2 regions of the Anabaena sp. 54 genome follow, and region 1 is predicted to be linked to the other one. Evidence: predicted binding sites of a transcription regulator. Region 1 holds the regulator's gene; the other holds the start of a gene.
What was found. The regulator HrcA, encoded in region 1, represses chaperone genes, less so after heat shock. The targets are predictions, from matches to a motif close to TTAGCACTCNNGANTCNNGAGTGCTAA.
Positions count from the first base shown of each region.

Region 2: groL (chaperonin GroEL) is a predicted target of HrcA. The motif match lies at 2,228-2,254, and genes of this name have one in related genera.

Region 1 is NZ_JAAVWA010000002.1:416,565-428,339, reverse strand. It holds gene HEQ36_RS04465 (addiction module component) at 1-484, shown strand, start outside; gene cysE (serine O-acetyltransferase) at 789-1,541, opposite strand; gene HEQ36_RS04455 (DUF3352 domain-containing protein) at 2,260-3,978, opposite strand; gene HEQ36_RS04450 (rhodanese-like domain-containing protein) at 4,009-4,368, shown strand; gene hrcA (heat-inducible transcriptional repressor HrcA) at 4,825-5,901, shown strand; gene HEQ36_RS04440 (hypothetical protein) at 5,915-6,580, shown strand; gene HEQ36_RS04435 (hypothetical protein) at 6,597-6,938, opposite strand; partial or broken gene HEQ36_RS04430 (ISAs1 family transposase) at 7,776-7,954, opposite strand; partial or broken gene HEQ36_RS04425 (transposase) at 8,557-8,916, opposite strand; gene HEQ36_RS04420 (inositol monophosphatase family protein) at 9,248-10,078, shown strand; gene HEQ36_RS04415 (alcohol dehydrogenase catalytic domain-containing protein) at 10,211-11,167, shown strand.
Region 2 is NZ_JAAVWA010000023.1:66,952-78,726, reverse strand. It holds gene HEQ36_RS18685 (DUF433 domain-containing protein) at 1-17, opposite strand, end outside; gene fabG (3-oxoacyl-[acyl-carrier-protein] reductase) at 97-837, shown strand; gene HEQ36_RS18675 (MraY family glycosyltransferase) at 913-1,995, opposite strand; gene groL (chaperonin GroEL) at 2,287-3,987, shown strand; gene HEQ36_RS18665 (DUF2996 domain-containing protein) at 4,065-4,550, opposite strand; gene HEQ36_RS18660 (MoaD/ThiS family protein) at 4,827-5,102, opposite strand; gene thrC (threonine synthase) at 5,429-6,733, opposite strand; gene minC (septum site-determining protein MinC) at 7,024-8,205, shown strand; gene minD (septum site-determining protein MinD) at 8,415-9,221, shown strand; gene minE (cell division topological specificity factor MinE) at 9,259-9,564, shown strand; gene aroF (3-deoxy-7-phosphoheptulonate synthase) at 9,625-10,665, opposite strand; partial or broken gene HEQ36_RS18630 (hypothetical protein) at 10,986-11,775, opposite strand, start outside.

The DNA of each region.
Region 1 (11,775 bases):
AATCAAGTGGGACAATCGGGAAAGATCCTTTAAAGGTAGGATTCAAACAATCGTTTTTACAGCTACGCATGACTTGATGACAGATGCGATCAAGGTAGCTTTTGAAGATTTGACGGAAGCACTAAAAGGCAAAAAGCCCATGAGAAAGCGTATGAAGAGAAATGTTTCTTCATGGTGCAAGGGGATAGTTGCGGATGCCCTCAAACAAGTTTCAACCCGTGTAGGTTGCACGGTTGTTAGTGTGAATTGTGCGTATACGTCACAACTTGACTCCAGATTTAGTACCTTAACGGGTAGTAGAAATGGTGACAAGTTTACCGGACATGATGGGGTCGTGATGCACTCAGATACTAACGCTGCTGACAACGTTCTAGCAAGAATGAGTGACGTTGAAATCACTCGTTATATGAAACATTCCGATGTAAAAGTAATCTTGCTAGAACGAACTCAGAAGTTTCACCGATTCCCTAATAGTGGAAACTGAAGCGGAAACGGGCATGGATAAGCCCCAGACTCTAGAACCTAAAAGCAAACTTACGAGTAAGGTCAATCAGAGAGCGAATTATCAGCAATTGACGTTGTTTGACCTTGTTTAACTACGTTATTTGTGTATCCCTAACTCCTCTGCCCCCCTGCCTCTCTTCTCCCCCTGCTTGCCTTCACCCGTCATTTTCGGGTTGACAGACTACTAGTACAAAACGGCGTAAATAAACCAACCATTCTAAATCCTCCAAAAGCCTATGCTGTCTTCATTTTGACTTTTGACTTTTGACTTCCGCCTTGCGGTACTAGATTCCTGCACCATCAAAGAATTCTTGAATCTGTTTATCTCTGATATTACAAAAATTGTGTTCTTTTGGTAATTCATCTTCTGGAAGGAATTTACCAACTAAAACCGGAGTTTTTGCGGGAGTTTGCAAAGCTTGAATTTGTTCTTCTAACGCTTCAATGCGGTCAACTAAGGTGCGAATTACTTGGGCTTCTGAATCTGGTAAATTGCTGTGTTCTAATGGTGCAACCCGGACTCCAGAACGATAAATAATCCGTCCAGGGACACCGACAACGGTACAACTAGATGGTACGTCTCTCAATACCACTGAACCGGCACCAATGCGGACATTATCACCAATTTCAATATTTCCTAAAACCTTTGCACCTGCACCAACCACGACATTTTCCCCTAATGTGGGGTGACGTTTACCGCTTTCTTTACCTGTTCCCCCCAATGTAACACCTTGATAAATCAGCGCGTAGTTGCCGATAATTGCTGTTTCCCCAATTACTACTCCCATTCCGTGATCAATAAATACGCCTTTACCAATTGTAGCCCCTGGATGAATTTCTACACCTGTTAAAAACCGGGCAATGTGAGAAATCAAGCGGGGGAAAAAGGGAAGACCAAGACGACGCAACCAGTGTGCAAAGCGGTGAAACACTAGGGCTTGCAAACCTGGATAACAAAACAAAACCTCCAACCAATTCCGGGCTGCGGGGTCACGTTCAAAGATGATGCGAAAATCGGCACGGAGTCTAGAGAACATTGAGATAGTACCCTTGATAGCACAACAAGCTACTCTCCCATATTATCGTGACTTGGTAATTAAGTAGGTTGGCGTTGAAAATTGTCGTTATGGCAAGGCAAAAGGCAAGAGGCAAGAGGCAAGAGTGAAGAGGGTTTGGGCGATTTTACGTTTCTTTATACAGTTTGGTTTTATTGTGTTCACCTACTTAGGGTTTGCTGAATAAGTTTTCTATTAGACTTCCCCGGTAAAGATTGTAGAGACGTTCCATGGAACGTCTCTACAAGGGTTTCAAACGACGCACATTTAATTTTCGGAGATGTCTATTGAAGGGAGGCGACAGCAGATCCCCCTAAATCCCCCTTGGAAAGGGGGACTTTGAGGAATTTAGCCCCCTTTTGTAAGGGGGGTTGGGGGGATCTCGATTAACTCTGATACTTTTCAAACATCCTCTCAAAAACCTTGCACCTATTTTGAGACACCATTAGCCAAAACCTGGCACTTTTTTGTGGTAAAAATCCGCGAAACCCTTTGTTATTAGATGGTTTTAGGTTTATATGGCTAACGCCACGCTACGCTATCAGCAAGCCCTAATTAGGGCTTGCTGATTGGTCATAAAATCCTTATTTTCATAAGAATTACGCAAAATATCGCTCAACCCAACCTATATTTTCTTAACTGAACTGTATTGCTATTCATCCTGTTTATCCTTAATCGGTGGATATCCTGATTCTGACATTTAATGCAGTTGCCAGAATACTCCGCCTTTAAGTGTTCCTGGTTCGCTGCTATAACTGCTAACTGTCAGGGATTTTAAATTATCAAAAAGTGGCTTACCTAACACTTCTGCAAGTTTAAGCAAAGGTAGTTGACGTTTGAGAATATCTTGACTATTTTCCCAGTCTAAATAAATATACCCTTGGTTGGGTTGGGGAATTGTCGCAATACTGTTTTGAAATTGGGGATTTTCTAGGAGAGATTTTTGCTTTTGACTCAAAACAGTTTTCAGGGTTTTTAAGTCGGAACTGAAAATTTCATAATTATCTAAGGTTGTATGCACTCCTTTAACTTTCGTGTCAACATTAATAGGTGTGTTATTTTTACTTGTGGCTGTAATTTTTGTCCAAGCTGATATTTTTTGTTGATCTAAAGTTAGGGAACTAACATTAAAGCCACTTCTACTGGCAATATTATTTAAATGTGTGATTCCTGCTGCTAACTCTGGGGTTTTTTCGCTGACAAATAACCAATTAAGGGTTGTATTTTCCGAATTGGGTAATAAAGCTAAAGCGTATTCTCCCGTTACCCAATTGAAAATATCTGCGCTAAAGTTTAAATTCCAATTGTCTTGGATTGTTGCTAGGGGCTGTAGTAATCGAGCCGTACCATCTTTACTAGAACCGTAAATGCTTGCTGTCACTTGCTTCCACAGTTTTGCTACATCGCTATTATCTAATTTACTCAAATTTGTGCCGGCGATCGCTAAAGCTGTTGATTCTGGAATATACTGTAATGCTCCCACAGGTTGAGATAGTGGTAAATATGAAGGTAAAATCTGGGAATTTGTGAAAAATGTACTTTCTGTGAGCAACCCTTGGGAGTTGAGAACGAAAGATAGAATTTGGCTATTATAAGTTGATTCTGCTAATTCTAACCCTTGCCATTTACCAACTTCCGGTAAATTTAAGAAAGTTATAGCTACAGCATTTTTAGAGATTTTTTGAGTAGCTTTTTGATATTCTAGAGAACTAATTAAGTTTAAATCTGGAGCTTGTAAATTATTAATTGCTTCCTTGATCACTTGAGGATGATTAGCCAGTAAAACAAAATTATTAACAACTGCACCAGCTAAATTATTTTGGATATTGGATATTGGATTTTGGATATTTACGCCTGATGAATATTCGGTATTATCATAAATAACCTTGACACCTTTGTAACGTTCAATTCCTAAATTAGTCCCACTAAAAGCCCGTTTAGAAAATAACAACTCCAAAAAATCACGGCTTTTCCCTGGTTTTGCAGTGGCAAGTGCCATTAAATACCCAGTCTGTAGTCCGTTCTCTGGATCACGGTCTATATCTATGGTAGTTACAGCTAGGGTAATTTCATCACCCAACCAGGGTTTAATATCATCTTGATAATCTATATTACTTTTTGCCAGTAGACGATTTTTGAGTTGAGAAAATTCTCCTTTTGGTGCTATTTTCTGTAACCCGTCGGGATTGATCAATAATGAAACCATTGCTGGTGAGGACTTGGAGACAAATATAGCCGCAGCGGGTTGAGAGTTGCGAACTACAAGACTAACTGGACTTTTTTCCGAAAACCAGGAGAATTTAGCTAAACAAACTAGTATAAGCGTAATTATGCCAGCTATAAGGAAACCAAGTTTAATATTTTTTGTTAAGTGTTGACTGTTCACATTCTTTATATTTTCTAGCTTTTCTGCAAACATGAATAGTATAGGATTTTTTAGAAAAACTGCATGACAAATACATCATTTGATCAACCCTTTTCCGAAATTACTGTTGAGGAACTAGCCAAACGGCTTGAAAATCATGAAGAACCCCTTCAGTTAATAGATGTGCGTGAACCCCAGGAAATTGCCATATCACGGCTAGATGGTTTTGTCAATCTTCCTTTAAGTGAATATGAGCAATGGAATCAACAAGTCCCTGTTCGCTTTGATGTCCACGCAGAAACTCTGGTTCTCTGTCATCATGGTATGCGTTCCGCTCAGATGTGCCAGTGGTTAGTTACTCAAGGATTCACAAATGTTAAAAATATTACGGGTGGCATTTCCGCTTATTCGATTTTAGTTGATCCTTCTGTGCCGCAATATTAGGGAACAGTAGGGGCGCAGGCCCTGCGCCCAGAATTCAGAAGGAATCAACAAGATATTTCATCATCGTATCCCTTCTCCGTAGGGGCGCAGGGCCTGCGCCCAGAATTCAGAAGGAATCAACAAGATATTTCCACCCCTACCCTCTACTGGCGCGGTCAAAATTTTGATCAATAGAAAATAATATTTTGTGACTAAAACCACAACTTAGGTTGATAGACTATGAGATAATACTGAAACAGAGAGAAATTCATCTTCTTTTTGGATTTCAGCTATGTAGTAATAACAAATGCAGCAAATAAATGCTGAAAGTAAATTTTGTGTTCAATTAATACAATATAAGTATATAATTTGCTATCTTACTTTAATTAATAATTAATTCTTTTTTCCATTTTTGCGGTAAAAACCACATTTTTTTCCAATTTTGATTAAGATTTGCCTTCAGTAAAAAAATCACTTATGCAAGTTCATCTGACTAATCGGCAACAGAATATACTTTATGCAACTGTACGTCATTATATTACCACAGCAGAGCCTGTTGGCTCTAAAGCTTTAATTGAAGGATTTGATTTAGGTGTTAGCTCGGCTACGATTCGCAGTGTGATGGGTGTTTTGGAAAAATCAGGGTTACTTTATCAACCACATACTTCTGCGGGTAGAATTCCTTCTGATTCTGGTTATCGTATTTACGTTGATCAATTAATTAAACCATCAGAAACTTTAGCAAAAGAGGTAGAAACCGTATTACAAAAACATCTGCATTGGGAAGATTGCAGTTTGGAGGCCTTATTACAAGGCGCTGCCCAAATTTTAGCAACATTAAGCGGCTGTATTACTTTAATTACTATGCCGCAACCCACAACCGCAAAGTTACGACATTTGCAACTGGTGCAAATTGAATCAGAGCGAATTATGTTAATTGTGGTGACAGATAGTTATGAAACCCATTCTAAGGTGATGGATTTATTTTTACATAATCCAGAAAGTAAACCAGAAGCGGAGGTAATTGATCATCAATTGCAGATTGTCTCTAACTTTTTGAATACTCATTTAAGAGGACAGAGTTTATTAGAAATAGGCTATCTTGATTGGAGTAAATTGGATCAGGAGTTTAGAGTTTATGGTGAATTATTAAAAAGTTCTTTGGTAGAATTGACTCATCGCGCTCTAGCACCAACAACTACACAAATTATGGTGCGGGGGATTGGAGAGGTTTTACGACAACCTGAGTTTTCTCAGGTACAGCAGGTACAGACAATTATGCAATTATTGGAAGAGGAACAAGACCAACTTTGGCATTTAATTTGTGAAGAAGCAGAAATGCACGATATGAATAAGTCTAAGGTAACAGTGCGAATTGGCACAGAAAATCCTCTTGAACCTATTCGGACTTGTACTTTGATTTCTGCTATTTATCGGCGGGGTTCTGTGCCAGTAGGAAGTGTGGGAGTTTTGGGTCCAACTAGGTTAGACTATGAGAGTGCGATCGCTGTAGTTGCAGCAGCAGCAGATTATCTCTCGGAAGCTTTTAGTTAATTTCCATAAATTCATGTTGAGAAAAATCACTTTTGGTCTATTATGGCTAGGATTTGTTTCCTATGCCTTTTTCTTTGCTCCTCCCGAACAACCTGATACTTTTGAGTTAATCAAAAATCTCTCTACAGGCAATTGGCAAGGCATTAATCCTCTGATTATATCTTTATTTAATATCATGGGGATTTGGCCTTTTATATATAGTGCAGTCGTCTTTTTTGATGGTAGAGGTCAAAAAATCCCAGCTTGGCCTTTCGCTAGTGGTGCTTTTGCATTAGGTGCTTTTGCACTTTTACCCTATTTGGCTTTAAGACAACCCAATCAAAAGTTTATTGGTGAAAAAAATTTATTTCTGAAAATCCTAGATTCTCGCATTTTAGGAATTTTATTAACTATAGGAGCGGCGGTTTTATTCGCATCTGGTTTACAAGGCGATTGGGGTGATTTTGTCCAACAGTGGCAAAGTAGCCGATTTATTCATGTGATGAGTTTAGATTTTGTGATGTTGAGTCTATTGTTTCCCACATTACTAGGAGATGATATGGCGCGACGAGGTGGGAAAGATAATCAATTATTTTGGTTATTTGTAATGCCTTTATTTGGAGCTTTGATTTATTTGTGTGTCCGTCCACCTGTAGAGATAGAAAATAAAATAGGAGTTGAGAAGCCTATAATCATCTAACTCCTAAACAATAAAATCAAAAAGGTGAGTATCCAGTTGTGAACATTTTATAACCCGATGTAATACAAATTAAGGAGAGAAAAAATTGCCATAAACTGGTAGGACTAAGAATTGCACGACTACTAATAAATACCGCCATAATACCCACAGAAATAGCAATCCATCCCAGATTTTTCATACTTTCTGAGAAAAAAACTAGCATCAATACACCTAATGTTAGTGCTAACACTGAAATATCAGCGGCAATTCCTCGCCACCAGTAAGGATAGACATTGGTTGTAAAAAATATATTTTTCCCAACTAAGTAAATACCTAAAATCAGCAAACCAAAGCCGGCAATTCTCATTAAAAAGCGCATAATTACCCTGATTACACTCAAAACGGTTAGGACATGGACTTTTGTAAAATCACGAAAACCCTAGATTTGTAGGGGTAAAGCAAGAGCTTCATTGGTGTCAACTTAAGCTACAGGTGGCTTATTTGTTGGCTTCCACACCCACCCTGAAATGATAGCGTAGCGTGGCGTTAGCCATATTTCAGGGCTAATACTGCTCGGTCAAGCCTGAAAATTCATTATATGGTAGGTTGAGTTGTTCGCGTCAGCGTTGCGGAGCAATGGAACGAAACCCAACATTATCAAGGATTTTGTTGGGTTTCGCTATCACTCAACCCAACCTTGTATCTTAGAGGTATGTTAGAGGAAGTGGTAGCGACCCAATTAGGTTCTAAAACTAGGGATGACAAAAAAATATTTCCATCTGACAAACAATTAATAAATAACCATCCTGTACATCCTCAAATCCTGGACATCCTGATTCAGACAAAAAATATTTCCATCTAACAAACAATTAATAAATAACCATCCTGTACATCCTCAAATCCTGGACATCCTGATTCAGACAAAAAATATTTCCATCTGACAAACAATTAATAAATAACCATCCTGTACATCCTCAAATCCTGGACATCCTGATTCAGACAAAAAATATTTCCATCTAACAAACAATTGATAAATAACCATCCTGTACATCCTCAAATCCTGGACATCCTGATTCAGACAAAAAATATTTCCATCTAACAAACAATTGATAAATAACCATCCTGTACATCCTCAAATCCTGGACATCCTGATTCAGACAAAAAATATTTCCATCTGACAATTACCTATATATTGTCTGTCTACATAATCTGTTGTCTTTCCTTTCTTTTTGCCCCCTGTTTCATCTATTACTAAAATAAATGACTCTCCTGCCAGTCCCTTTAATAATAAATCAAGTCTATATCTATTAATTTATGTCTTTTTGTTCGCTCAACTCTTTGATATTCTAAATCTTTAAAGTGATCTGCAATTGTGATTTTTGGTGGTAACTTCATTTCCAGATTTTGTCTCTTTATTTTCTTTGAGGATACCACTTCAACCTATTTTATTGATTCTTATAGAAACAAATTTACCATGAAATTTTCTCTGTATTTAAATATTAACTTGATATTAAACTATTAATACTGCCCTTTTTCTCTATTTACATAAGTTACATTTTGTCAAAAAAAATTAGATGCGTTTCCCCTGGGGTAACAGGGAACAGAAAAAACTCATGTTTAAAAAATTTGTTAATACCTGTTCTATTTGATAGGATGCTCCTTTCTTTATCCGAGTGATAAAATCAATTTTATGGTCAATTAATTACTGCCAAAATGCAAAATGATAAAAGCCTCTATCCAGCATTAGTAAGGTATTCTCTTTCACTACCTTCAGTAAATCTTGCTCCCAATGAGTATCTGCTTGTTTAGGATTTGTCCAAAACCAAATTTCTATAGTCTACTGGCGATTCCTACGGAGCGCTTCGCTATCGCCTCATTTTCTAGTTGGGGGCGATTCTTCTTCAGGCGATCGCTAATGATGCCCCAGCCTTGTCAAACTCAGGCGCTCATAAAAAGTTTTGATAACATTCCTTATGACGCATGGCAACAACAGCACCCATATAAAGAATGGCACGAACGTGGGCGCGACCACCATTAATCATTCGTTTACCTTTATGCTGACCACTATCATGATTAATTGGTGCAACACCAACTAAACGAGAGATTTGCTTGGCAGTTAATTGACCTAATTCTGGTAAGTCAGAAACTAGAGTGGCATCGGTTTTGGCTAACTTACCTGTAGCTTTAGCAAAGTCTCTTCCCTGACGAGGATTGATTAATGCTACTGGTAAAAGAGCCGCTTGCAATTGAATTATTAATTCTGTTTCTAGTCCTCCTGTTGCTTCCAGTACGATTAGGTTTAAATCGTCAGATTGAAGTTGCTTAACTAGATTAGCTATTTCTGTTTCAGTATTAGCAAATTGAAAGGTTGGGTTGTGGAACGTAAACGTATCCCTGCGGGACACTGCGTGAACGCGGAGCAATAGCATGAAACCCAAGATTATCAAGGATTTTGTTGGGTTTTGCGATTCCTACGGAGCGCTTTGCTATCGCTCAAACCAGCCTACATTTCCTTGACCGACAAGTATTGGATTGGGTCGCAGTAGATATTCAAGATACTTTAAAAAAAGCTCATGATAATTACTGCGTTGAATAAATACAGATTTTTACTTTGTACTGAATTTTCTATGAATCCATCTATGATAAAATTATTTAATAATTGACAACTAACAACTGATAATTAATCAAATGAATGATTTTTGGAATACGATTTTAGACTTTGCGGAAACTACTACTACTAGAGTAGGAAAACAATTAATGCAGGATTTTGGCAAAGTTCAAGCTTCACAAAAATCTGATGGTAGCTTAGTCACAAAATCTGATAAATGGGCAGATCAAGAAATTCGAGATGCGATTGTTTCTACCTTTTCCGGTTACGGCATTTTGAGCGAAGAAAGTGATAGTGAAGAGCTGCTGCAAGCAGGTCAAACTTTTCCGAATACAGAATGGTGTTGGGTTATTGATCCTTTGGATGGTACAACAAATTTTACCAGAGGAATTCCGATTTGGTCTATTTCCTTGGGCTTACTTTATCGTGGAACTCCCATTTTTGGTTATGTTTACGTACCACCATTAAATCAAGTCTTTCATGGATTTTGGGCGGGTTCATCGGGCTTAACAACGCCAACGGGAGCATTTTTAAATAATCATCCCATTCATACCAGTAAAGATGCTCCTAGCAAAAACCACTTTTTTAACCTTTGTTCTCGCAGTACCGACATTATTCAACCAGGTTTTCCCTGTAAAATTCGGATGTTAGGAGTTGCTAGTTATAATTTTCTTTCAGTCGCCACTGGTGCGGTTTTGGGAGGAATTGAAGCCACACCAAAGGTATGGGATATTGCAGGTGCTTGGGTAATTGTGCAAGCTGCGGGTGGGACGTGGGTATCGCTCAATTCTGAGTCTTTTCCATTATCGCCGGGAATAGATTATAGCGATCGCTCTTTTCCTACGATGGTTGTGAGTAATTCCGATATAGTTCCGATATTTACACCATTTCTAGAAAATGTAAAATTTTAATAACTAATAATTAAAACCGAATAATTATACTCCGCAGGGGAATAAATTGAGCCTTTGCGTAAAGGGGATATATGGATGTAAAAACGCAAGTTATTACCTTCTCAAGTATAACAACTGACAACTGACAAAATTATGAAAGGACTTTGGTTAGAAAATAATCAACTAGAATTACGCACCAATATTCCTATCCCTGAACCACCACCAGGAGAGGCTTTGGTGCGGGTTTTGCGAGCAGGAATTTGTAATACTGACTTAGAATTAATTAAAGGTTATTACCCCTATACTGGCATTATCGGTCATGAATTTGTTGGTATTGTCGAACAAGCTCCCAAACAGTTAATTAATCAAAGAGTCGTTGGTGAAATTAACGCCGCTTGTGGTAATTGTCGTTTTTGTCGTCGCGGACAACCAACACATTGTGAAAATCGCACGGTTTTAGGAATTGTTAACCGTAATGGTGCATTTGCAGAATATCTATCTCTACCTATTGAGAATTTGCATCTTGTCCCCGAAAATGTATCTACAGCAGCAGCAACTTTTACTGAACCCATAGCCGCAGCATTGGAAATTCAACAACAAATACAAATATCTAAGGATGACCGAGTATTAGTGGTTGGAGATGGTAAGCTAGGACAACTAATAGCCCAAACTTTAGCCTTAACTGGTTGTGAATTATTGGTAGTCGGAAGACACGAAGACAAATTAATAAATTTAGCAGGAAAAGGAATTAAAACAGGTTTAGCTGATAGTGTCACCGATAGATATTTTGATATCTCCGTTGATTGTACCGGAAATCCTGAAGGCTTTAATATTGCTCGTCGGGCTTTACGTCCTCGTGGGACATTAATCTTAAAAAGCACTTATGCGGGAAATCTTAGTTTAGATGCTTCCTCGTTAGTAGTAGATGAAATTACCCTGATTGGTTCTCGTTGTGGTCCCTTTGTTCCGGCGTTAGAATTGTTGGCGACGGGAAAGGTAGATGTCCAATATTTAATTGATAGTTCTTACCCTCTTTCTCAAGGTTTAGAAGCTTTTGAAAAAGCCAAAACTAAGGGGGTTTTAAAAGTGTTATTGGAAATGAGTTCGTAATCAGGATTAATAGAATTACAGCAAATTGTCATCAAACCCGGAACAAGAACCCCACCCCCAACCCCCTCCCCGCAAGCGATGAGGGGGCTAAGAGGGTGTTTGAGAAGTCATGATTGCTGTATCAAATTTTTTACCCCTCCCTAACTCTCCGCTTTATACTCCGGTGTACACACAAGTTAAATTACCCCCCTTAATCGGGAGGTGGGGGAGGTAGGGGATGTAGGGGGGAGTAGGGGAGGTAGGGGGGAGTAGGGGAGGTAGGGGAGGTAGGGGGGAGTAGGGGAGGTAGGGGGGAGTAGGGGAGGTAGGGGGGAGTAGGGGAGTGAAGAGTAAAAGAGTAAAACGTTTAGGAATATGAATTAAATAAAGTGCAAAAGTAGGGTGTGTTAGCGACAGCGTAACGCACCATTTCAGGTTAAGTCAGAATTGCAGGTTATTAAATTTGCGTTCCTTAGTGACTATGATCAATAACCCATCACGCTGGTTAATGAATCATAAAAACCATAAAAACCATAAATAAAATATTAATCTTCCCCCACCTCCCCCACATCCCCCACCTCCCCTACCTCCCCTACCTCCCCCACATCCCCCACATCCCCCACATCCCC
Region 2 (11,775 bases), on a different contig from region 1:
TGACTAACTAACTGCATCAATAAATTTTTCACCTCCGTCTAACTTAAAATTATAAGATAATTAGCGCGGTATCTCCACAAAATTGAGGAAAAATAGATGAGTTTATTAAAAGATCAGGTTGCAATTGTCACAGGTGCATCACGGGGAATTGGTAGAGCGATCGCTTTACAATTAGCATCTCAAGGTGCAAAAGTAGTAGTTAACTACGCTAGTTCCAGCACAGCAGCAGAGGAAGTAGTCGCAGAAATTACAGCAGCGGGAGGAGAAGCGATCGCCCTCCAAGCAGATGTTTCCCAAGAAAATCAAGTAGATACACTCATTAAAACCACCTTAGAAAAATTCCAGCGCGTGGATATCTTAGTCAACAATGCAGGTATTACCCGTGACACCCTGCTATTAAGAATGAAATTAGCAGAATGGCAAGCAGTCATAGACCTTAATTTAACTGGAGTATTTTTATGTACAAAAGCTGTGAGTAAAATTATGCTTAAACAACGTTCGGGGCGGATTATTAACATCGCTTCCGTCGCGGGACAAATGGGCAACCCTGGACAGGCCAACTACAGCGCAGCCAAAGCCGGAGTAATTGGCTTTACCAAAACAGTAGCTAAAGAACTCTCTTCTCGTGGCATTACCGTCAATGCCGTTGCTCCTGGTTTTATTACCACTGACATGACCAGCGATATCAAAGCCGATGGTATCCTGCAATATATCCCCCTGGGGCGTTTTGGTAAACCAGAAGAAATTGCTGGCATGGTGCGCTTTTTAGCAGCAGATCCCGCCGCAGCTTATATCACAGGACAAGTATTTAATGTTGATGGCGGTATGGTGATGTAGTTTTATAATACTCAGATCCCCGACTTCTCAAAGAGATCCCCGACTTCTCAAAGAAGTCGGGGATCTATATCCTATTCACGAATTATTCAACATTCTTTGTCCAAGGGTAAAGCCTAACAGCAAAATAATACCGACAGCAGTAGCCAGCATCACAGATAAACTCATACCCTGGACTTTCATAGCCAGTAAATTACAACCTAAAGTAATTGACCATAAGATAAAAGCTGCATTGCGTTGGGATAGTCCCCAAGCCAACAAGCGATGATGGATGTGGTCTTTACCTGGTGTACTCAGAGGGTTTTTGCCTGCCATGAGTCGGCGAACAAACACTTGAGTAGTGTCAATAACTGGCAACAGCAGAAATAAAACCGTCGGGATTAGGGCATAGATTGTATTTAATTGGAGTTTGCCTAAAATGCTGGTTGCTGCTAACACATAGCCAAAAAAGTATGCACCAGCATCACCCATAATGATGTGTGAGGGGTGAAAATTATGGCGTAAAAAGCCCAGTGCCGCCCCTCCCAAAGCCGCTAAAACCAAAGTAGCAGCAGCGCGATTATCAAACTGGGCAGACACGCCTAACAAACTGATAGCAGTGATAAAGCTGATGCCACCAGCCAAACCATCCATCCCATCCATGAGGTTAACAGCATTAGTGATCCCCACCACCCACAGCACCGTTAACGCCATAGACAAGAGGGAATCAATGGGTGTACCAAAGGCAACTTTGATGCTAATGCCATTACCAACCAACAGAAGTGCTGTTGTTACCTGCGCCCATAAACGCACAGATGGAGGTAAACCAAACTGGTCATCAATAAATCCCACTAAAACTAAAATTGAACCACCGAGGAGAATCGTTAAGACCTGAGCTAAAACCCCTTGCAGTTCAATTGGCCGCAAGAGACTAGCTAAGACCAAAGCCGCAATGACACCCGCGTAGATTGCCAAACCTCCCGCATTAGGTAAAGGTTCTTGATTCAATCGTCGGGCGTTGGGTTGATCTGCCCAACCTACCTCTAAGGCAAATTTGCGAATTGTGGGAATTAAACGCCAGGTGACAACTAAAGCTAATAGAAACGTAAATACTACAGCTAACCAGCCGGAGCCGCTAGGGTCAGCAATGCCAAGGGATTTAAGGGAGTTTGCTAAGTTCATCTGCTCCCAATATAATCATTAGTTTTATGGTCAAACATAAGTAAGTAGGTTGGTGTTGAAAATTGTCGTTATGGCAAGGCAAAAGGCAAAAGGCAAGAGGCAAGAGTGAAGAGGGTTTGGGCGATTTTACATTTCTTTACACAGTTTGGTTTTATTGTGTTCACCTACTTATCAACTGTTAATATTAATCAATTTTGGGATTTTGATTGTTAATCTAAATTGGGGAAAGGGATTAGCACTCTTGGTCAGTGAGTGCTAAATTGTCTAATGGAAGCAATAGAAAAATAAAACATGACTAAGATTATTGCATTTAATGAAGAATCACGGCGTGCTTTAGAAAAGGGTATTAACGCCCTGGCAGATGCGGTGAAAATCACTTTAGGTCCAAAAGGTCGTAACGTCCTATTAGAGAAAAAATTTGGTATTCCCCAAATTGTTAACGATGGTATCACTGTTGCTAAAGAAATTGAACTAGAAGATCCTCTAGAAAATACTGGCGCTAGACTAATTCAGGAAGTAGCATCAAAAACTAAGGATATAGCTGGGGATGGGACTACCACTGCCACAGTTCTAGCACAAGCCTTGATTAAGGAAGGTTTGAAGAATGTAGCTGCGGGGACAAATCCCATCAGTTTAAAACGGGGTATTGATAAAACCGTTGAGGCGCTGGTAAAGGAAATTGCCAATATCGCTAAACCTGTAGAAGGAAGTGCCATTTCCCAAGTTGCCACAGTTTCCGCTGGTAATGATGCGGAAGTTGGACAAATGATAGCACTGGCGATGGAGAAAGTGACCAAAGACGGTGTTATTACCGTTGAAGAATCTAAATCCTTTACTACTGAACTAGAAGTGGTAGAAGGAATGCAGGTTGATAGAGGTTATATTTCTCCCTACTTCATCACCAACAACGAACGGATGACAGTAGAGTTTGAAAACGCCCGCATCCTGATTACTGATAAAAAAATCAGCAGCATTCAAGATTTAGTCCCCATTTTGGAAAAAGTTGCCCGTTCCGGTCAACCTTTATTGATTATTGCCGAAGATGTAGATGGTGATGCTTTAGCAACTTTGGTTGTGAATAAAGCGCGTGGTGTATTAGCGATCGCTGCGATTAAAGCTCCTGGTTTTGGCGAACGTCGCAAAGCTATGTTAGAAGACATTGCCATTCTCACCGATGGACAAATGATTTCTGAAGACATTGGCTTAAGCTTAGATACCGCCACTTTGGAAATGTTGGGAACTGCGGAGAAAATCCACATTGACAAGGAAAATACCACCATTGTGGCTGGTAATGCTGCTAAACCAGAAATCCAAATTCGGATTGAGCAAATTCGTAAACAGTTAGCCGCAACTGATTCCGACTATGATACCGAAAAACTGCAAGAACGCATTGCTAAGTTAGCCGGTGGGATTGCCGTAATTAAAGTCGGTGCCGCTACAGAAACCGAACTCAAGGACAAAACCTTGCGGATTGAAGACGCACTCAACGCTACCAAAGCCGCAGTAGAAGAAGGTATTGTTCCTGGTGGTGGTGCAACCTTAATTTATCTATCTACCAAGATAGAAGCAATTAAAAACAGCCTCACCCCCGAAGAAAGAATTGGTGCTGATATTGTTAAAAAAGCTTTAGAAGCTCCCCTGCGGCAAATCTCAGAGAACGCTGGGGCAGAAGGTTCTGTCATTGTTGCCAGAGTTCGGGAAACGGATTTGAATATCGGTTATAACGCAGCTACAGGCGAATTTGAAGACTTAATTGCTGCTGGTATTATTGATCCCGCAAAGGTGGTTCGTTCCGCTTTACAAAATGCTTCTTCTATTGCCAGTATGGTACTAACCACCGAAGCCATTATTGCTGAAAAGCCTGAAAAACAATCCGCTGGGTCCCCTGATGGTGGCATGGGTGGCATGGGCGGTATGGGCGGTATGGGCGGTATGGGCGGTATGGGTGGCATGGGTGGTATGGGTGGCATGGGCGGCATGGGTATGTTCTAATTTGCCACTTTCCCAAATCCATATATAAATAACCGAATAACCCACCCCTAAACTTAGTAAGGGTGGGTTTTTTTAAGCTAATTTCTACCTAGCCACTTTTGTCCATTTAAGCGATACACTAACCGAGATACCAATAAATCTAGGGTAATTTTACGCTCATCAATTAAAAACGATTCCAAGGTACTTGGTTTTTTACCTTCATTACAGGAAAATCCCTTTTTACCTTGAATATTGGCTTCAGGGAAATATACGTTAAACTGGCGCTGTCCCCCTTGCCAAGAACCGATAACTTGCCAACATTCTTCTGCTGAATTAAAACCAATAATAGAATACTTCTGCTTGGCAAAAGCCAGCTTCACATCTGGCACACCTTCTTTAGTAATTGCCTCTTGTAACGCTGGTAGGTAATGTTGCTGCATAAACTCTTCAAAAGGCTTATCTTCCAACGCTGGGGGCTTTTCCTTTTTGGCGGCTTTCGCGTCTGCGGAGGGCTTTTCTGGGGCGGTTGTAGCAGGATTAGAACCCACATCACCCGCTTGATTTTGATTAGTTTCTTCTGCCATTGCTCATTTTGGGTAGTCAGTTATTTTTATTTTGACATACCAGAGCATAGCTACAGCTATTTAGATATAAAATAAGATTTTAAGAGTAATTAACCGCAGATTAACGCAGATTAGCGCAGATAAAGACGGATGAATTAATAAGTTTCATGATTCTGTGCAGCTTGGCCTATCATTGGGATAAAATCGTTTAAATAGTAACTTTTCACGAAGTATGTTGGATAAAATGGGTAATGGGTAATTTGGGACTTTTAAAATCCCATACCCTCCAGCGATATTTCAACCACCTGCAACAGCGGGAACAATACTCACTTCATCTCCATCTTTGAGGACTGTTTCTGCCCCTTCTAAAAAGCGGATATCTTCACTATTGACATAGAAATTCAAAAACCGTCTGAGATTGCCTTCATCATCACACAAACGTGCTTTGATTCCAGGACAGCTTACTTCTAAGGAATTTAATAATGCAGAAATATTACTAGCAGTACATTCTAAAGTAGCTTGTTCGTTTGTAAATTTTTGCAAAGCAGTGGGAATTAAAACTTTTACAGCCATTGTTTAAACGTTAATTGTTAGTGAGTGATTTGCTTGGTAGGGGTAAAGCAAAAGCTTAATGGTGTCAACTTAAGCTACAGATGTCTTATTTGTTGGCTTCCACACCCACCCAGAAATGAATTTCCGGGCTAATAGCGAAAGTAAACTAAAGTTTACTCAAAAATTTCCGGGTTATTTAGTCATCAAAAGACAACTTCTGCTATTAGACTGGGAATATGGCTAACGCCACGCTACGCTATCATTCCCAGGCGGGCTACAGGTTTTACGTTAAGTTGACACCAATGAAGCTCTTGCTTTACCCCTACAATTAATTGGTAGTGAAAGGATTAGACTGTAACTTCTTGCCATTCTAAACGGTCAAGTGTGCGGGATCTTTCTAAAGCCCGTTCAAAACTATCTAGTTTAGCATCAATAGTTAAAGGTTCGCCAATATAACCTTGAATTGCTTCCTGGGTTTTCAAACCATTGCCAGTAATATAAACTACTGTAGTTTCATCTGGATCAATTTTGCCAGCTTCTACTAGTTTTTTCAGAACTGCAACGGTTGTACCCCCTGCGGTTTCCGTAAAAATGCCTTCGGTTTCTGCTAAGAGTTTGATACCTTCGATAATTTCCGCATCATTAACTGATTCAATATTACCGTTGGTTTTTTGAGCTATTTCTACAGCATATACCCCATCAGCCGGGTTGCCAATAGCAATTGATTTAGCAATTGTATTCGGTTTAACTGGTTGAATGAAGTCTCTACCTTCTTTAAAAGCTTTCGCAATTGGGGAACAACCTTCCGCTTGAGCGCCACTGAAACGAACATCTTTATCTTCCACTAAACCAACTTTGACAAATTCTTGGAAACCTTTATAAATTTTGGTAAACAGAGAACCAGAAGCCAAAGGAGCAACTATATGATCTGGTAATTGCCAACCTAGTTGTTCTGCAACTTCAAAACCTAATGTCTTAGAACCTTCGGAATAGTAGGGACGCAGGTTAATATTCACAAAACCCCAACCGTGGGTATTGGCGACCTCCGAACAAAGACGATTAACTTGATCATAGTTGCCTTTCACAGCCATCAGAGTTGGACTATAAATCAAGCTACCGATAACTTTACCAGCTTCTAAGTCAGAAGGAATAAATACACAACAATCTAAACCGGCATGAGCTGCGATCGCCGCGGTAGAATTGGCTAAGTTACCTGTACTAGCACAAGAAACAGTCGTAAAACCTAATTCTCTTGCTCTACTGAGGGCAACGGACACCACCCGATCCTTAAAGCTCAGGGTGGGCATATTGACGGCATCATTTTTAATATAAAGTTTATTTAGACCCAGGCGACGGGCGAGACGGTGGGAACGCACCAATGGAGTCATCCCTGTGCCTACATCTATAAAATTATCTGTAGCAACGGGCAAAAAGTGACGGTAGCGCCAAATCGAATTAGGACCAGCTTCAATAGTTTCTCGACTAACTAAGCTCTTGAGAACATTGTAATCATATTTGACTTCCAACGGTCCAAAACACAACTCACAGACATGAGTAGCTTTGAGTTCGTATTCTGCTCCACACTCTTTACACTTCAAAGCCTTGAGGATAGAAGTGTTCGCTTGGTTGAGGTTTGTAATCGCCTGAGTCATAATCTTGCTTTCCCTGGGTATCCGTCAACTTTGGAATCATACTAACACGAGGCAAAATCCACGTCAAACATACCCGACTATTTTTATCGGGTTTAATTAGAGGCAAGAGGCAAGAGGCAAGAGGCAAGAGGCAAGAGGCAAGAGGCAAGAGGCAAGAGGCAAGAGGCAAGAGGCAAGAGGCAAGAGGCAAGAGGCAAGGGGCAAGAGTCTTACCAATTACCAATTACCAATTACCAATTCTCAATCTTTTATGAAAATCTCAAATTTTAGTGTATTTTGGCTAGTGCTGCATGAATTCTGATTCTGCTAAACCTGATGAAATAAATTCTGAATTTCCTAAGTCAGAATCAATTTTTCATCAGGTTGATAAAAAGGTAAATAATTCTCATTCTGTCCCAGACAATGTAGATGTTGCTGATTCTGCTAAACCTGATGAAATAAAGTCTGAATTTCTGAAATCAGAATCGGTTTTTTATCAAGTTGATCAAGAGGTAAATAATTCTAACTCTGGCAAGATAAATACAGATTTTGCTGATCATAAAGTAGAATCTAGTCCCATTATCCCTACTAATTCAGAGTTAAATTCTGTAATTGCTTATTTAAAGGGTAATTCTGCTGCTGAAAATCCAGAATTTAATATTCCTAATGAGGGGGAGACTGGTGCTATTTTAGCTAATTTACCAAATACTGATTTAGAATTAATAGAACAAAAGGTAGATCATAATATTCAAGTTCAGTTAAAAACTGAAGGAGAGCGACTATTATTAATTTTGCCCACCGAGTTGCAAGTACCGGCATCAGAATTTAATTGGGGGGAAATTTGGCAACAAATGAAACAGCGTCTCAATGCGGGCGATCGCTTACGGAAACCAAATACATTCCTGCATCTAGTAGCCAAAGATAGATTGTTAGATAACAGACAATTGCAAGATTTGGCAGAAACTTTAAATACATACCAAATTCAACTAAAATCTGTAGCTACCAGTCGAAGACAAACTGCGATCGCCGCTTGTACCCTGGGTTATTCCGTAGAACAAATCCAACTCCAAACATCCCTCACCTCGGATATTCAACCGACTCCCAGCGCCCTAGCAGATGCCCTCTATCTGCAAATGACGGTCAGATCAGGTGTGGAAATTCGTCATCCCGGTACGGTAATCATCTTGGGAGATATCAATCCTAGTGGTATCGTCATTGCCGATGGGGATATTCTCATTTGGGGACGATTGCGGGGAGTTGCCCATGCTGGTGCCGGTGGGAATCGGGAATCTCTGATCATGGCTTTGCAAATGGAAGCAACCCAATTGCGAATAGCTGATGCTGTTGCTAGATCCCCAGAAAAAACCCTCACCGGCTTCTTTCCTGAAGTTGCACATATTACACCTGAAGGAATTCGCATTGTTAAAGCCGATGATTTTTCCCGCAGTCAATTAAGTAGTCGAATGCAATTAATTACACAAAATCTGATCTAAAATTCTTGCCCAGTTAAGAATCTACAGCAGCTTTTAACAGTCAGCAGTAAAACCCTTTCGGTGCAAGGTTTGATAATTAATATTTGTACCTCATTTACCTGCAATATACTGGATATGTAATTAATTTTTGTTAGGTTACTAAATTAGAATCAATCAATAGCAATAAAAATATTTTATTGTTGTTCCCTGAACTTTCATAAAGCATTATCATGACTCGCATTATTGTCATTACCTCCGGTAAAGGGGGAGTCGGTAAAACCACAGTTTCAGCTAATTTAGGGATGGCTTTAGCCAAAATAGGCAAACAAGTAGCCTTAATTGATGCAGATTTTGGGCTGAGAAATTTAGATTTACTTCTAGGACTAGAAAATCGTATTGTTTATACAGCAGTAGAGGTCTTGGCAAGGGAGTGTCGTTTAGAACAAGCTTTAGTTAGAGATAAACGACAACCTAATTTGGTACTTCTCCCAGCTACCCAACATCGCAACAAAGAATCCGTTACACCCGACCAAATGAAGTTACTGGTAAATGCTTTAGCGCAAAAGTACCAGTATGTGATGATTGACTGCCCCGCAGGAATTGAAATGGGGTTTAAAAATGCGACTGCACCCGCTAAAGAAGCCCTAATTGTTACCACTCCCGAAATTTCCGCCGTCCGTGATGCTGACAGGGTAGTGGGATTACTCGAAGCCCAAGGTGTCAAAAAAATTAACTTAATAGTTAACAGGATTAGACCGGCAATGGTACAGGCAAATGATATGATGTCTGTAGAAGATGTTCAGGAACTTCTCGCCATCCCCATAATTGGAATCATCCCCGACGATGAGCGGGTGATTGTTTCTACCAATCGTGGCGAACCTTTAGTATTATCAGACACTTCCTCTTTAGCTGCCACCGCTTTTGAGAATATTGCTCGGAGATTGGAAGGGGAAACTGTCGAATTTCTGGAGCTTGACTCATCTAATAACAACATCTTCTCTCGGTTGAGAAAGATGTTGTGGTCAAAGATTGTTTAATTTACTTGCCAGTGTTTCTGCCTTACACATACCCGCAATGATTCTTGAAATTTTAGAAAAATTTTTTGTTCGTAGTCCCGATAACAGCCGCGATGACGTTAAACGTCGTTTGCAAGTGGTAATATCCCATGACCGTGCGGACTTAGACCCCCAAACTTTAGAAAAAATGCGTCGGGAAATCCTGGAAATCGTTTGTCGCTATGTCGAAATAGAAACAGACGGTTTAGAGTTTTGCCTAGAAAGCAGCCAACGGACAACAGCTTTAATTGCTAATTTACCAATCCGTAGGATTAAAGAAAGCCTAGATGAAACGGTTCTAGAAAGTAGTGATATCTTACTGTAGGGGCGCAGGGTCTGCGCCCTGAATTGTCTGGGATTGGACATTAAAAAGCGAATGGCGGCATTAATTTGACCACCTTCCCATGACTTGACCAATCACCGCCAATTCTGACATTAATTTATCAAACAGGTCTGGGGTTAAAGATTGGGGTCCATCCGATAAGGCTTTAGCTGGATTGGGATGTACTTCTATCATTAACGAATCCGTACCTGCTGCGATCGCCGCCATAGCCATAGCAGGGACAAACTCAGACCAACCCACACCATGACTAGGATCAATCATGATGGGTAAATGGGTCAATTTTCGCAATACTGGTACAACCGATAAATCCAGGGTATTGCGAGTATACTGACGGTCAAAAGTTCTAATTCCCCGTTCACACAAAATTACATTGGCATTACCCGCCGCTAAAATATACTCAGCCGCCATTAACCAATCTTCAATAGTGGCAGCCATACCGCGTTTTAACAGCACTGGTTTGGGTTGCGCTCCCACTTTCTTCAGCATGGAGAAATTCTGCATATTTCTCGCCCCCACCTGAATCACATCGGCAACTTCGCCAATTTTCTCCAAATCTTCCGTATCCATAACTTCGGTGATAATCCCCAACCCGCTGACTTTCCGCGCGGTTGCTAACAATTCCAAAGCGCTTTCACCATGACCTTGAAAAGCATAGGGTGACGTGCGGGGTTTATAGGCGCCACCTCGCAGAAACTTAGCTCCTGCCGCCTTTACCCGCAGCGCCGTTTCTACAATCATCTCTTCATTTTCCACAGAACAGGGTCCAGCCACAACTACCAAAGGATGATGTTCACCAAACACCACATCACCTTGAGGAGTATTCACCACCACTTCAGAGGTTTGTCCGTGACGGAACTGACGACTGGCTCGTTTATAGGGTACTTCCACTCGTAATACTTTCTCAATCCATTGACTCAATTCTTGAATGCGGGGGGGGTCTAAATCAGCCGTTTCCCCAACTAAAGCAATGACCACCTTATGTTGACCAATAATTTTTTCTGGAGTTAGTCCCCAGCCTGATAATTCTGTGGTAATCCGATTTATTTCTTCCTGTGGGGAACCAACTTTCATGACGATAATCATTTACGAGTTCCTTTTTTAAGTAAATTTTTGATTAACTAACTTTAGATTAACAACAAAAACTCATGAAAAAAAACAGCAATTCTCATTTTGAAAAAAATAAGATAAAATTCTCTTAATTTAAGTGTAAACCCTGTATTAAATTATTCTTTTTTAATAGATAATTATCATCCGACGCTGGAGATAGATAGGGTTTTAAAAATCTTTAAAAATCTAGACATGAAGAATTGATTTCAACTTACCAATCTAGCTGAAATTCTAAGCAAATTTATAGTTTTTTGAATAAATAACTTTCTCCTCCTCTTTCAATATATTGACATTTTTCAACCAGAATTTATTTTTTTAAATGGGACATATTCCCTGAGAATAAATGAGAAAAAATCCGACCAATCTTTAAACCAAATAAATTTTAATAGGCTACGCATATCATTAAAAAAAGAAGTTCGGGTTACTAATAACTCACGAACTTTCTGATAGGTATAATTAACTAAATCTAAAACAGTATGAAATAAAAAAGCTAATAAATTCAAAGACAATAATAACTCACACAAATGATTTTCTCCATGACCAAAGTTATGCTCTAAATTATAACCGTGATTTTTAAGAATGTTATTCCCTTCATTCTCAACTTTCCATCTGCTGCGTGCAGCCTTGACAATTTTTTCAACATTATTTTCAGTGATCTTATGATTAGTAATCCAATTATTTTGGTAGATGATTTTCTGTGTTTTTTCATTAATAACAGTTACTTCGCACCAATTAACTTCGAGACTGGAGTCTTCATCTTTTAAGGGAACTCTAGAAGCATAGCGATTAAAATTTCTTCATCTAAATAGACAAACTTTTTCAAAACTCCATTTTTATTTAACCATTCATAGACTTCTTGAAAAGTCATAAAGATAGTAGCGGCTGGAACTGGATCTAACAAATTTCTTATTTGATTATCACAGGGGATTTTCTTAATTGAAAATAAACTTTCTGCGTTATCTTTTCCTTTATTGCTTTTCATTAATCTTTGATGCTCTAAAAAAGACGCTGACTGCGTAAAAAAGATTGAAAATGCTGCCATCACTGCGTCTTCTACCTGATATTTCGTATTATTTCCAGGTTTTC